Regions from separate parts of the Streptomyces sp. NPDC012474 genome, predicted to be linked through region 2. Evidence: riboswitches for the same ligand, from Rfam matches in the RefSeq annotation. Region 2 holds a riboswitch; the other holds the start of a gene.
The links. Region 2 has a riboswitch for glycine ahead of gcvT (glycine cleavage system aminomethyltransferase GcvT). Riboswitches for the same ligand answer to the same signal wherever they lie in the genome.
Positions count from the first base shown of each region.

Region 1: linked by a shared signal. The riboswitch ahead of gcvP (aminomethyl-transferring glycine dehydrogenase) and the one ahead of gcvT (glycine cleavage system aminomethyltransferase GcvT) in region 2 are both predicted to bind glycine.

Region 1 covers NZ_JBIBEP010000012.1:264,885-272,204, reverse strand. The annotation lists gene ACFY9S_RS25915 (MerR family transcriptional regulator) at 141-824, shown strand; gene ACFY9S_RS25910 (DNA polymerase IV) at 960-2,414, shown strand; gene ACFY9S_RS25905 (PRC-barrel domain-containing protein) at 2,333-2,707, opposite strand; glycine riboswitch at 2,821-2,916, shown strand; gene gcvP (aminomethyl-transferring glycine dehydrogenase) at 3,092-5,977, shown strand; gene ACFY9S_RS25895 (TOBE domain-containing protein) at 6,042-6,461, opposite strand; gene ACFY9S_RS25890 (TOBE domain-containing protein) at 6,620-7,015, opposite strand; gene ACFY9S_RS25885 (amino acid transporter) at 7,128-7,320, opposite strand, start outside.
Region 2 covers NZ_JBIBEP010000028.1:13,514-20,833, forward strand. The annotation lists gene ACFY9S_RS37765 (enhanced serine sensitivity protein SseB C-terminal domain-containing protein) at 64-852, opposite strand; gene ACFY9S_RS37770 (AAA family ATPase) at 1,037-1,705, opposite strand; glycine riboswitch at 1,928-2,027, shown strand; gene gcvT (glycine cleavage system aminomethyltransferase GcvT) at 2,221-3,342, shown strand; gene gcvH (glycine cleavage system protein GcvH) at 3,446-3,823, shown strand; gene glyA (serine hydroxymethyltransferase) at 3,833-5,095, shown strand; gene ACFY9S_RS37790 (L-serine ammonia-lyase) at 5,266-6,633, shown strand; gene ACFY9S_RS37795 (AAA family ATPase) at 6,714-7,320, shown strand, end outside.

The sequences.
Region 1 (7,320 bases), on a different contig from region 2:
TCGGCTAGCCTTTCCCCGCGGTGGGGCACGGGAAACCACTCTCAGGGTGATTATCACTCGGCGTGGCGAGTGTGGCGATCGTTGACGCACCCCTGGTGACTGCCTACCGTCGAGAAGGCAGGTCAAGGACGGAGGTCGGCGTGAGAAGCAGCGGCGACGGTACGGCTGGGGGCGGCCCCGAGCGCAGTCTCAGGGCGAGCGGTCCGTACCCTCCCCCCGGCTCACGGCCCCTCCCGGGCGGTGGATGCCCTCAGCCCGGAGGCGCGGCCGAGCACGCTCCGCAGCGACCGACAGCGGTCCCGAGCAGCGGAGGGACGACGTCCATGGCGTCCGAGCAGATCGGCTATCGCGGCCCCACGGCCTGTGCGGCCGCCGGTATCACCTACCGGCAGTTGGACTACTGGGCCCGTACGGGGCTCGTCGAGCCGAGCGTGCGCCCCGCCCACGGATCCGGGACGCAGCGGCTGTACAGCTTCCGGGACGTGGTCGTCCTGAAGATCGTCAAGCGATTCCTCGACACCGGGGTGTCCTTGCAGAACATCCGGACGGCCGTCCACCACCTCAGGGAACGCGGTTTCAGCGACCTGGAGCGCATGACGCTGATGAGCGACGGCGCGACGGTCTACGAGTGCACCTCGCCCGACGAAGTCCATGCCCTGCTCCAAGGCGGCCAGGGTGTGTTCGGGATCGCCGTGGGCGTGGTGTGGCGGGACGTCGAGAGCGCGCTGTCCCAGCTGCACGGCGAGCGGATCGACACCGGCGAGACTCTGGTCGGACCGAATCCGGCGGACGAGCTGGCGCGTCGGCGGAACCGGGCCGTCTGAGCCGTCCGGCAGCGAAGGACCGCACGCGGCCGCAGTAGGCGGGACGTTTCCGCACCGGAGCGTAAGCGGTTTCCCTCGGGGCGTTCCGGGCGGTCGTGCGGGGCGTTGTCAGTGGCGTAGGGCAGCATCGGAGTTGTGAGAACCGCGCCCACGATCCTGCATCTCGACATGGATGCCTTCTTCGCCTCGGTGGAGCAGGCGTCCAAGCCGAGTCTGCGCGGGAAGGCCGTGGTGGTGGGAGGGCTCGGGCCGCGAGGCGTGGTGGCGACCGCGTCGTACGAGGCCCGGGTTTTCGGGGTTCATTCGGCGATGCCCATGGGGCAGGCCCGGCGGCTCGCGCCGAACGCCGCCTATCTCGTGCCGCGCTTCGACTTCTACCGGTCGATCAGCGAGCGGGTGATGGAGCTGCTGCGGGCGTTGTCGCCGCTGGTGGAGCCGCTGAGCCTGGACGAGGCGTTCGTGGACCTGGAGGCCGGGGACGTGGCCTGGGACGAGCCATCGGCGCGGCTGGCCGGGATGAAGCTGCGCGCGGACATACGGGCCGCCACGGGGCTCACGGGGTCGGTGGGGCTCGCAGCCTCCAAGATGCTCGCGAAGATCGCCTCGGAGGAGGCCAAGCCCGACGGGCTGGTGGTGATCGAGCCGGGGACGGAGCGGGCCATGCTCGGGCCGATGTCGGTGCGGACGCTGCCGGGGGTGGGCCCGGCCACGGGGGATCATCTGAGGCGGGCCGGGATCACCACGGTCGAGGAGATCGTCGAGGCGGGCGAGGACGAACTGGTCCGGCTGCTGGGGAAGGCGCACGGGCACGGTCTCCACGCCATGGCGCTGGCGCGGGACGACCGGCCCGTGGTGGCGGAGCGTGAGACGAAGTCGGTGTCGGTCGAGGACACCTACGACATCGACATCCACGACCGGACGCGAGTCGGGCTGGAGGTGCAGCGGCTCGCGGAGCGGTGCGTGCGCCGGTTGCGCGGGGCAGGGCTGTCCGGGCGGACGATCGTGCTGAAGGTGCGGCGCTACGACTTCTCGACGCTCACCCGCTCCGAGACGCTGCGCGGGCCCACGGACGACCCGGCGGTGATCCGTGAGGCGGCGGCCAGATTGCTGGACTCGGTCGACACGACCGGCGGGGTGCGGCTCCTCGGAGTGGGCGTCAGCGGGCTCGCCGACTACACACAGGAGGACCTGTTCGCCCAGGCGGCGGGGGAGCGGGCGGTCGCGGAGGGCCCGGTCGAGGAGCACGCCGTGGCGCCGGCCGAGGAGCAGCCGTCCCTCGCCGAGCGGCGTTGGCCCGCCGGGCACGACGTGCGGCACGCCGAGTTCGGTCACGGATGGGTGCAGGGCAGCGGCCTGGGGCGGGTCACCGTGCGGTTCGAGACGCCCTCCTCGGAGCCCGGGCGCGTGCGGACCTTCCGGGTCGACGACCCGGATCTGGTGGCGGCGGATCCGCTGCCGTTGGTGTTACGAGGGACCGACGGGGGAGTGGAAGCGCCCGGGGAGGAGTCTCATGCCGTCTCGTCGGTGCCCGCCAGCTTGCCGAAGTCGCGGTCCGGCAGCGGGGGCGGGGCGGCGACGTCGAGACCGTAGTGGTGGTAGAGCTGCAGTTCCTGCTCGGGGGAGAGGTGGCGGCCCACCCCGAAGTCGGGGGCGTCCTTGATCAGGGCGCGTTCGAAGGGGACGTGCAGGGCGCCCTCGATCAGTTCGCTGGGCTCCAGGGGGACGAATGCGTCCCTGCTGAACAGGCCGGTCCGTATGGCCGCCCACTCCGGCTCGCCGGTGGCGTCGTCGAGGTAGACCTCGTCGATGGTGCCGATCCTGGTCCCGTTGCGGTCGAACGCCTTGCGGCCGATCAGGTTGCGCGGATCGATATCGGTTCGCACGGGACCTCCACATGGTCGCACCTCATCCGTAAACACTACAAAACGGTACAAGCGGGGATGCGGCCACTCGAAGGTTCGTGCGTTGACCTCGCTGGTACGCTGGCAGCGGCTGTTGACCCCGTGCGGGAGAGTCCTCCAGACACCATCGGAGGCGCCGAAGGAGCAAATCCTCCCCGGAATCTCTCAGGCTCACGTACCGCACGGACGAGGTCACTCTGGAAAGCAGAGCGGGTGTCGACGGCTTCCGCTCTCACCGACGGTGAAAACCGGAGGCCTTCGGGCGATCCGGTGAAGCTCTCAGGTTGAGATGACAGAGGGGGAGGCCGTCCGGGTACCCGTGCCGTGGTGCCCCTCGAAGGTCGTGTCGACCAGGAGGCCTCCGTAATGACCGCCCACCGCATTCCGCTCTCCGAGCTCGAAGAGGCAGTCCCCTTCGAGCAGCGCCACATCGGCCCCGACCACGAGGCCTGCGCCAAGATGCTCGCCCAGGTCGGCTACGGCTCGCTGGACGAGCTCACCGCCGCCGCTGTCCCGGCCGTGATCAAGAGCGCCGAGGCACTGGACCTGCCGGGCGCCCGCAGCGAGGCCGAGGTGATCGCCGAGCTGCGCTCCCTCGCCGACCGCAACGAGGTCCTCGGTTCCATGATCGGCCTCGGCTACTACGGCACGTTCACGCCGCCGGTGATCATGCGCAACGTCATGGAGAACCCGTCCTGGTACACGGCCTACACGCCGTACCAGCCGGAGATCTCGCAGGGCCGGCTCGAGGCGCTGCTCAACTTCCAGACGATGGTCGCCGAGCTGACCGGACTGCCGACCTCCGGCGCCTCCCTGCTCGACGAGGGCACCGCGGCCGCCGAGGCCATGGCGCTGTCGCGGCGTCTGGGCAAGAACAAGAAGGGCCTGTTCCTGGTCGACGCGGACACGCTTCCGCAGACCATCGCCGTGATCCGGACCCGCGCCGAGCCCACGGGCGTCGAGGTCGTCGTCGCGGACCTCGGCCAGGGCATCCCCGCCGCCCTCGCCGAGCGTGACATCAACGGTGTGCTGATCCAGTACCCGGGCGCCTCCGGTGCCGTGCGGGACATCAAGCCGGTCATCGACCAGGCGCACGGGCTCGGGGCGCTCGTCACCGTCGCCGCCGACCTGCTGGCGCTGGCGCTGCTGAAGTCGCCCGGCGAGCTCGGGGCGGACATCGCCGTCGGGACGACGCAGCGCTTCGGCGTGCCCATGGGCTTCGGCGGGCCGCACGCCGGCTACATGGCGGTCCAGGGCAAGATGGCGCGCAGCCTGCCCGGGCGGCTCGTCGGCGTGTCCGTGGACGCCGACGGCAACAAGGCCTACCGGCTGGCCCTGCAGACGCGTGAACAGCACATCCGCCGTGAGAAGGCCACCAGCAACATCTGCACCGCCCAGGTGCTGCTCGCCGTCATGGCCGGCATGTACGCCGTCTACCACGGGCCCGAGGGCCTGAAGGGCATCGCCCGGCGCACCCACCGGTACGCCACGGTCCTCGCCGCCGGACTCGCGAACGGCGGGGTCGAGATCGTGCACGGCTCCTACTTCGACACCCTGACCGTGCGCGTCGAGGGCCGGGCCGCCGAGGTCGTGGCCGCCGCGCGGGGCAACGGGGTCAACCTGCGGCTCGTGGACGCCGACCACGTCTCGATCGCCTGCGACGAGACCACGACGCGGGCCCAGCTGCGTGCCGTATGGGCCGCTTTCGGGGTCGAGGGCGTCGTCGAGGCACTGGACGCGGCCACCGAGGACGGGCTTCCGGGCGCGCTCCTGCGCACCGACGACTACCTGACGCACCCCGTCTTCCACCAGCACCGCTCCGAGACCGCCATGCTGCGCTACCTGCGCCGGCTGGCCGACCGCGACTACGCGCTCGACCGGGGCATGATCCCGCTGGGCTCCTGCACCATGAAGCTCAACGCCACCACCGAGATGGAGCCGGTCACCTGGCCCGAGTTCGGGCAGCTGCACCCCTTCGCGCCCGCCGAGCAGGCCGGGGGCTACCTCACCCTCATCCACGAGCTGGAGGACCGGCTCGCCGAGGTCACCGGCTACGACAAGGTGTCCCTCCAGCCGAACGCCGGGTCGCAGGGCGAGCTGGCCGGACTGCTCGCCGTCCGCGGCTACCACCGGGCCAACGGGGACGAGCAGCGCACCGTGTGCCTGATCCCGTCGTCCGCCCACGGCACCAATGCCGCCAGCGCGGTGATGGCGGGCATGAAGGTCGTGGTCGTGAAGACCGCCGAGGACGGCGAGATCGACGTCGAGGATCTGCGGGCGAAGATCGAGCAGTACCGCGACGAGCTGGCCGTGCTGATGATCACCTACCCGTCCACCCACGGGGTGTTCGAGGAGCACGTGGCCGACATCTGCGCCCAGGTGCACGAGGCGGGCGGCCAGGTCTACGTCGACGGGGCCAACCTCAACGCTCTCGTCGGGCTCGCCAAGCCGGGGCACTTCGGCGGGGACGTCTCGCACCTGAACCTGCACAAGACCTTCTGCATCCCGCACGGCGGCGGCGGTCCCGGCGTCGGCCCGGTCGCGGTGCGCGAGCACCTCGCGCCCTACCTGCCGAACCACCCGCTGCAGCCCGAGGCGGGCCCCGAGACGGGCGTCGGGCCCATCTCGGCGGCGCCGTGGGGCTCGGCCGGCATCCTGCCGATCTCGTGGGCGTACGTCCGGCTCATGGGCGGCGAGGGGCTGAAGCGGGCCACGCAGGTGGCCGTGCTCAGCGCCAACTACATCGCCAAGCGGCTGGAGCCGCACTACCCGGTGCTCTACACCGGTCCCGGCGGGCTCGTCGCCCACGAGTGCATCATCGACCTGCGGCCGCTGACCAAGGCGACCGGCGTGAGCGTCGACGATGTCGCCAAGCGGCTGATCGACTACGGCTTCCACGCGCCGACCATGTCGTTCCCGGTGGCCGGGACGCTGATGATCGAGCCGACCGAGTCGGAGGACCTGGCCGAGCTGGACCGGTTCTGCGAGGCGATGATCGCCATTCGCGCGGAGATCGAGAAGGTCGGCTCCGGTGAGTGGCCCGCTGAGGACAACCCGCTGCGCGGCGCCCCGCACACCGCCGGTGCGCTCGCAGGTCGGTGGGAGCACGCCTACAGCCGTGAGGAGGCCGTCTTCCCCGCCGGGGTGTCGACCGCCGACAAGTACTGGCCGCCGGTGCGCCGCATCGACCAGGCCTTCGGTGACCGGAACCTGGTGTGCTCCTGCCCGCCGCTGGACGCGTACGAGGACTGATCGGCCGACCGGTCACGGGGAGGGGCTCCGCGGAGCGGGGCCCCTCTCGCCGTTCCCCGGCGCGTCACGCGGTGGCGAGTGACACCTCGGTCGCCTTGATCAGGGCGACGACGGGGATACCGGGTGACAGGGCCAGGTCGTGCGCCGCGTCCCCGGTGATCGCGGCGGTCAGTTCGCCGCCCTCGACCGTGACGCGGACCGACACCATCGCGGCGCCGGCCGCGATGTCCGTGACCGTCCCGGGGAGCTGGTTGCGGATCGACAGGCCCTCGATCGGCGCGGTGGCCAGGGAGACCTCCGTCGACTTCATCAGGGCGCGCACGGCGGCGCCCGGTGCGAGACGCAGTTCTTCCGCGGCCTCGCGGGTGATCGCCGCGGTGAGGTCCTGGCCGCCGGTGAGGCGGACCCTGACCGTCGCCATGGCCTCGCCAGGGGTGACGGCGGTGACGGTGCCGGGGAGCTGGTTGCGGATGCTCAGGCGCATGGGTGCACGGTAGACCGGCGGGAGCGTGCTGCCGGGTATGCGGAGGTCCGCGTCGCCCGCGCTGCCACCCGGAACCGGTGTCGGGGTGTCCGCGCCGGACCGGCGCGCGCCCGAGCCGGCAGGCGCGGGTCCGCGTCGCCCAGCGCTGTCACCCCGGCTCAGACACGGTCGATGTGGACGTTCGTCGACTTCACGCGGGCCGTCGCCTCCATGCCGATCTCCAGGCCCAGTTCCTCCACCGCCTCGCGGGTGAGCAGGGAGACGAGCCGGTGCGGGCCGGCCTGGATCTCGACCTGGGCGGCGACGTCGCCGAGTTTGATCGCCGTGACGATGCCCGGGAACGCGTTGCGGGCCGAGGTGTACGGCGTGTCCTCCTCCGGGGAGCCTGACCGGGCGAGTTCGACCGAGAACGCGGCCAGGTCCCGCCCGTCGATGAGCCGTCGCCCGGTCTCGTCGCGGTGGGTGGTGATGCGGCCCGCGTCCGCCCAGCGGCGGGCGGTGTCCGGGCTCACGCCGAGCAGCCGTGCTGCCTGGCCGATCGTGTAGGACTGCATGCCGGTCACGATAGGCGCGGGGGAAGGGAACGACGGATGCGGGGCCGGTCGTTGGGTGTAACGCGATACAGCGTTGGTCTGGGATTCGGCAGGAGGAGTGCGACGGCCCGACTCAGCCCACGTGCACCCTCGGCCGCCGCTTGCGGTCCGGCTCCGCCTCGCGCAGGACCTCGCGGGTCACCGGGGCGACCTCGCCCTGGCCGAACAGGAAGAAGCGCAGGAAGTTGGCGAAGGGCCCGCCCTCGGTCCACTCGAAGTAGATGTGCGGGGTGCGGCCCGTCGAGTCGCGGACGCACAGCAGCAGC
Region 2 (7,320 bases):
TCGGGCGGGTGCGGGTTGTGTGTGGTTGATCGCGCCGTTCCTCGCGCCCCTGAGCGGGCTGCCCTACCGCTGGTAGAAGGGCCGGACCCGGTCCCGCATCCAGACGCCCACCGGGTCCTCCGCCACGTCCAGGAGGACGAGGTTGACCGGCCAGGGGGCCGGGACAGCGGTGACGGCACGGGTGAGGGCGTCCAGGGGGAGGGCGCGCAGGTCGCCTTCCCACCGGGAGAGTTCGACGCCGACGAACATCACGGGGTCGGCGGTCTCGATGGCCGCGAGGCAGCGCCGGGCCGTGACGACGACACCGGTCGCCTCGAACTCGGCGGAGGCGGCGGCGAGGAAGTCAACGGGGTCCTCCTGCCAGTCGGGCTCGAAGAGGCGGACCCGGCCGCCGCTCGCGTGACCGTCCAGCGAGGTCCGGCCGGCCCGGCACAGCTCGGCCACCGCGGGCGGCGGCAGCGGGATGCCGACCACACCACCCGGGTTGATGGCGATGCCCGCGTGCGGGGGCAGACCGCGGGCGAACTCCACGGCGGGCGCGATGGTGTACGACATGTGGGAGCCCACGACCTGGCGGAACTGCTCCTCGGAGCTGAACACCGGCACGAACGCCTGACCGTCGATCTCGATGCCGGGCAGGTCGAGGGGGCCGCTGTGCGGGCCGCCGCCGTTGGGCAGCGGAATCCACACGAAACTCCGGCCGAGCACCTCGACGATCCGCCCGCCGGCCGCCGGTCCGGCGCCGAGGGAGGCCGAGAGCACCTCCTCCAGCTCGTTGCCGGGCCAACCGCCGTGCGGGTGGGTCTGCGTCTGCGCCGGGAAGTCCGCGGAGAAGCCCGCCGGGATGTCCATCTGCCTACCGCCTGCCTGGAACCACTGCTGTGGGTCACAGGCTAACGGCTGCCGGACTCCGCGGGGCATGGGGAATACGGCCCTGTGGACGACGGCGTGGGCTCAGCCCGTGAAGCCGACTCCGGGTGGACGACGGCGTGGGCTCAGCCCGTGAAGCCGACTCCGGGTGGACGACGGCGTGGGCTCAGCCCGTGAAGCCGATTCTGTGGAGGGCGTTCGCCGCGTCGCGGTCGGCGAGGACGGCCGAGCCGCAGCCCGAGGGGAGGTCGCCGCGTTCCACCGCGCGCAGGATGCGGGTGCTTGCCGCGCGGTGGCGCAGGAACGCGTAGCGCGAGACGCCGCGGCCCCGGTCGCGCTGGCCGGCCAGGGCCTGCTCGGGGGTGACGTCGAGGAGGAGCAGGTGGAGCGTGCCGCCCCGGCGGCGGGCCTCACGGGCGAGCCAGCGGCGGACCCAGGCCTGCGTGCCGCAGTCGTGCACGACGACGGCCTCCCCGGTGCGCAGGGCGCGGCGCAGCCCGGCGTAGTGGGAGAGGCGGACGAGCGGACGGTAGAGCGCGTACGGCAGGGCGCGCGGCATGCGGCGCTCCCAGCGGTCGCGGGTGTCCTGGGAGTCGATGCGCCCGCCCGGCACGGTCCGCCGCATCAGCGTGGACTTGCCGCTGCCGGGCAGCCCCGTGACCACGACGAGGTCGCGGGGGCCGAACAGCAGCGCGTGCGGGCCGCACCCGGGGCGCTCGCGCAGATCGCGGACGACCGGCGCCGGCACCGGGGCGCGGACCGCCCGGACCGGAACGGCGGCCGGCTGCTCGGGCAGCGCGATGCCCGTCGTCGCGTACGCGGTGGTCCTGTTCACCGTGATCGTCCTCCCCTGGGGCCAGGTACGGAGTCCCATCCCCGCCGAGTGTAAAGAGAAGGTAATGCCGCGGGCCTCTCATTTACGTGCTCGTCCTGCAACAGGGCTGCTACAGGTCGCCGTGTCCGGCGGGCGGGACTCGTGCACTCCCTGGGAAAGGTCCCCCTGCCGCGCCCGAAGGATGCGTGCAATGATGTGCGCGCCAACTGCATACCGGCCGTTTGAATCCGCGCGGGAGAGTCTCCAGCACCGCAAGAGCTGGGGCGCCGAAGGAGCAAGTCCCTCCCTTGAATCTCTCAGGCCCCGTTACCGCGCGGGCGAGGCACATCTGAAAAGCGGGCCTCCCCCTGTCTCGGGCAGGGCGTGGTCCCACCCAAGGTGCAAGCCATGGACCGGCGCGGTCATGGCGAACCTCTCAGGTTCCGATGACAGATGGGGAGGAACGCCCTCGCCCTCCCCACGCTCGAACGAGCTCGAGCGGGAGGTACCCCATCGCCCCTGGGAGACGACCGACCGTGAGCAGTACAGGAGAACTCCGTCACACCGCGCTCGATGCCCTGCATCGTTCGCTCGGCGCGACGATGACCGACTTCGCCGGCTGGGACATGCCCCTGCGCTACGGTTCCGAGCGCGACGAGCACATCGCCGTGCGCACGAAGGCCGGCCTTTTCGACCTCTCCCACATGGGTGAGATCACCGTCACCGGCCCGCAGGCCGCCGCCCTGCTCGACTTCGCGCTGGTGGGCAACATCGGCGGCGTGAAGCCGGGCCGGGCCCGCTACACCATGATCTGCCGGGCCGACGGCGGCATCCTGGACGATCTGATCGTCTACCGCCTCGGCGACACCGAGTACATGGTCGTCGCGAACGCCTCCAACGCCCAGGTGGTCCTGGACACGCTGACCGAGCGCGCCGCCGGCTTCGACGCCGAGGTGCGCGACGACCGGGACGCCTACGCGCTGATCGCCGTACAGGGCCCGCAGTCGCCCGGGATCCTGAAGTCCCTGACCGACGCCGACCTCGACGGTCTGAAGTACTACGCCGGGCTGCCCGGCACGGTCGCGGGCGTCCCGGCCCTGATCGCCCGGACCGGCTACACCGGTGAGGACGGCTTCGAGCTGTTCGTGAAGCCCGAGCACGCCGTCGAGCTGTGGCAGGGCCTGACCAAGGCCGGCGAGGGCGCCGGTCTGGTCCCCTGCGGGCTGTCCTGCCGCGACACGCTGCGTCTGGAGGCGGGCATGCCGCTGTACGGGCACGAGCTGTCGACCTCCCTCACTCCCTTCGACGCCGGGCTCGGCCGGGTGGTGAAGTTCGAGAAGGAGGGCGACTTCGTGGGGCGCGAGGCCCTGCGCGAGGCCGCCGCCCGCGCCGAGCGGAATCCGCCGCGCGTGCTGGTCGGGCTCGTCGCCGAGGGCCGCCGGGTGCCGCGCGCCGGGTACGCGGTCGTCGCCGGCGGCGAGGTGGTCGGCGAGGTCACCTCCGGCGCCCCCTCCCCCACCCTCGGCAAGCCGATCGCGATGGCGTACGTCGACGCCGCGCACGCCGCGCCCGGCGCGAGTGGCGTGGGCGTGGACATCCGGGGCAGTCACGAGCCGTACGAGGTCGTGGCGCTGCCGTTCTACAAGCGCCACAAGTAGACACTGGCCCAAGGGCCGCGACAGCGCCCCTGTGCCCGTCGTCCCAGCTCACCAGCAGTCCCCCCTTCCACAGCACTCCCGCGCGTACAGGAGAATCCAGGCCATGAGCAATCCCGAAGAGCTGCGCTACAGCAAGGAGCACGAGTGGCTGTCGGCCGCCCAGGACGGCGTCTCGACGGTCGGCATCACGGAGCACGCGGCCAACGCGCTCGGCGATGTCGTGTTCGTCCAGCTTCCCGAGGTCGGTGACTCCGTGTCCGCCGGCGAGACCTGCGGCGAGCTGGAGTCGACCAAGTCGGTGTCCGACCTGTACTCCCCCGTGTCCGGTGAGATCACCGAGGTCAACGAGGACGTCGTGAACGACCCGTCGCTGGTGAACTCGGCCCCCTTCGAGGGCGGCTGGCTGTTCAAGGTGCGGATCACGGACGAGCCGGGCGACCTGCTCTCCGCCGCCGAGTACACCGCGTTCTCCGCGGGCTGAGGGAGTCGTATGTCCGTCCTGAACACACCCCTGCACGAGCTCGACCCGGCGGTCGCCGCCGCGGTCGACGCCGAGCTGCACCGCCAGCAGTCGACGCTGGAGATGATCGCCTCGGAGAACTTCGCTCCGGTCGCGGTCATGGAGGCGCAGGGCTCGGTCCTCACCAACAAGTACGCCGAGGGCTACCCGGGGCGCCGCTACTACGGCGGCTGCGAGCACGTCGACGTGGTCGAGCAGATCGCGATCGACCGCATCAAGGAGCTGTTCGGCGCCGAGCACGCCAACGTGCAGCCGCACTCGGGCGCCCAGGCCAACGCGGCAGCGATGTTCGCGCTGCTCAAGCCGGGCGACACCATCATGGGCCTGAACCTCGCCCACGGCGGGCACCTGACGCACGGCATGAAGATCAACTTCTCCGGCAAGCTCTACGACGTCGTCGCCTACCACGTGGGCGACGACGGCCGGGTCGACATGGCCGAGGTGGAGCGGCTGGCGAAGGAGTCCCGGCCGAAGCTGATCGTCGCCGGCTGGTCGGCGTACCCGCGGCAGCTGGACTTCGCGGAGTTCCGCCGGATCGCGGACGAGGTCGGCGCGTACCTGATGGTCGACATGGCCCACTTCGCGGGGCTCGTGGCGGCCGGGCTGCACCCGAACCCGGTGCCGCACGCGCACGTGGTGACCACCACGACCCACAAGACCCTGGGCGGCCCGCGCGGCGGTGTGATCCTCTCCACGGCCGAGCTGGCCAAGAAGATCAACTCCGCTGTCTTCCCCGGTCAGCAGGGTGGCCCGCTGGAGCACGTGATCGCCGCCAAGGCGGTGGCCTTCAAGGTCGCCGCCTCGGAGGACTTCAAGGAGCGCCAGCGCCGTACGCTGGACGGTGCCCGCATCCTGGCCGAGCGTCTGGTGAAGGACGACGTCCGGGCCGTGGGCGTGGACGTCCTGTCCGGCGGCACGGACGTGCACCTGGTCCTGGTGGACCTGCGCCACTCGGAGCTGGACGGCCGGCAGGCCGAGGACCGCCTCCACGAGGTGGGCATCACCGTCAACCGGAACGCGATCCCGAACGACCCGCGTCCGCCGATGGTGACGTCCGGTCTGCGGATCGGCACACCGGCCCTGGCGACCCGGGGCTTCTCGACCGAGGACTTCGCGGAGGTCGCGGACGTCATCGCCGAGGCGCTGAAGCCGGCCTACGACGCGCAGGCCCTCAAGGCCCGCGTGAAGGCGCTGGCCGACAAGCACCCGCTGTACCCGGATCTGAACAAGTAGCGGGTCCGAAGGAGTAGCGGGCCCGAGCAAGTAGCGGGCCCGAGCAAGTAACGGATCTGAACACGTAGCGGGTCCGAACAACTAATGAAGAAACCTTTCGGGTGCCGCGCCCGCCACCAGCGGTCGCGGCGCCCACCCCCTCTGCACCACCCCGTAGTCAGGAGTTCCCCGTGGCCATCTCGGTCTTCGACCTGTTCTCGATCGGCATCGGCCCGTCCAGCTCCCACACCGTCGGCCCGATGCGGGCGGCAGGCCTGTTCGTACGGCGGCTGCGCAACGAGGAGTTCCTGGACTCCGTCGCCTCGGTCCGCGCGGAGCTGTACGGCTCGCTCGGCGCGACCGGCCACGGCCACGGCACGCCCAAGGCGGTGCTGCTCGGCCTGGAGGGCGACTCGCCCCGCACGGTGGACGTGTCGAGCGCGGACGAGCGGGTGGAGGCGATCAAGGCCGGCGGGCGGCTCAACCTGCTCGGCGAGCACGAGATCGCGTTCTCCTTCGACGACGACATGGTCCTGCACCGCCGCAAGGCCCTGCCGTACCACGCGAACGGCATGACGCTGTGGGCGTACGACGCCTCGGGCGCGGAGCTGCTCGCGAAGACGTACTACTCGGTCGGCGGCGGCTTCGTCGTCGACGAGGACGCGGTCGGGGCGGACCGCATCAAGCTCGACGACACCGTGCTCAAGTACCCCTTCCGCACCGGCGACGAGCTGCTGCGCCTGGCCGAGGAGACGGGCCTGTCCATCTCCGCGCTGATGCTGGAGAACGAGCGGGCCTGGCGCACCGAGGAGGAGATCCGCGCGGGCCTGCTGGAGATCTGGCAGGTCATGCGGGACTGCGTGGCGCGCGGACTGTCCCAGGAGGGCATCCTGCCGGGCGGCCTCAAGGTGCGCCGCCGGGCCGCGAACACCGCGCGCAAGCTGCGCTCCGAGGGCGACCCGCTGGCCCTCTCCATGGAGTGGATCACGCTCTACGCCATGGCGGTCAACGAGGAGAACGCCGCCGGCGGCCGGGTCGTCACCGCCCCCACCAACGGCGCCGCCGGCATCATCCCGGCGGTCCTGCACTACTACGTCAACTTCGTGCCGGGCGCCGATGAGGAGGGCGTGGTCCGCTTCCTGCTCGCCGCGGGCGCGATCGGCATGCTCTTCAAGGAGAACGCCTCCATCTCCGGTGCCGAGGTCGGCTGCCAGGGCGAGGTGGGCTCCGCCTGCTCGATGGCCGCGGGCGCCTTGGCCGAGGTGCTCGGCGGTTCGCCGGAGCAGGTCGAGAACGCCGCCGAGATCGGCATGGAGCACAACCTCGGTCTCACCTGCGACCCGGTCGGCGGCCTGGTACAGATCCCCTGCATCGAACGCAACGGCATGGCCGCGGTCAAGGCCGTCACCGCCGCCCGCATGGCCATGCGCGGCGACGGCTCCCACAAGGTGTCCCTGGACAAGGTCATCAAGACGATGAAGGACACCGGCGCGGACATGTCGGTGAAGTACAAGGAGACGGCCCGGGGCGGGTTGGCCGTCAACATCATCGAGTGCTGACCGCTTCCCGGCCGACGGCCTGACGACTGTCACATCTCCCTCCTAAGCTGGGCCCTTCGAGCACCAGGGGGTGGGACGCAGTGACGAGGCGGGCGGACAGCGTCGAGGTGGTGGCGGCGGTGCGGCGGGTGTTCCGCGACGGGCTGCTGAGCGGGAAGTCCGCGTTCGCGCGGGAGGTGCCGGCCTGGAGTCGGGCCACGGCCGCCGATCTGCGCGCGCGGTTCGTGGACCGGCCGGACGAGTCCTCGGACACGTTCCTGGTCAAACTGCGCCGGCAACTCGACGGCGCCCCGGACGCGACCGTCGTGCTCGCCGCCGAGTTGCTGTTCGTGAACATGGCACCGCTCGTGCCCGAGCAGATCGGGCGGGCCAAGAAGCGGCAGATCCTCGGCGAGGTGCTGTCCTGGGCCGACCGCCCGGTGACCGTTCCGGCGGACCTGGAGCCGGGCCTGACGGGTTTCATGAACGGCGGCCAGGGCTTCCTGAACTACCGCTGGGCGCAGTTCCAGATCCTGGTGCTGCTGGTGGAGCGGCTCGCGGGGATGACAGGCGCGGAGCGGGAGGCGACGCTCGAGGACCCCTACGGCTTCAGGGATCTGTGCCTCGACGTCCAGGAGACCGTCGGGCACAAGAAGGGGCGTGCGCAGATCCACGTCCTGCTGTTCCTGCTCTTCCCCGACACCTACC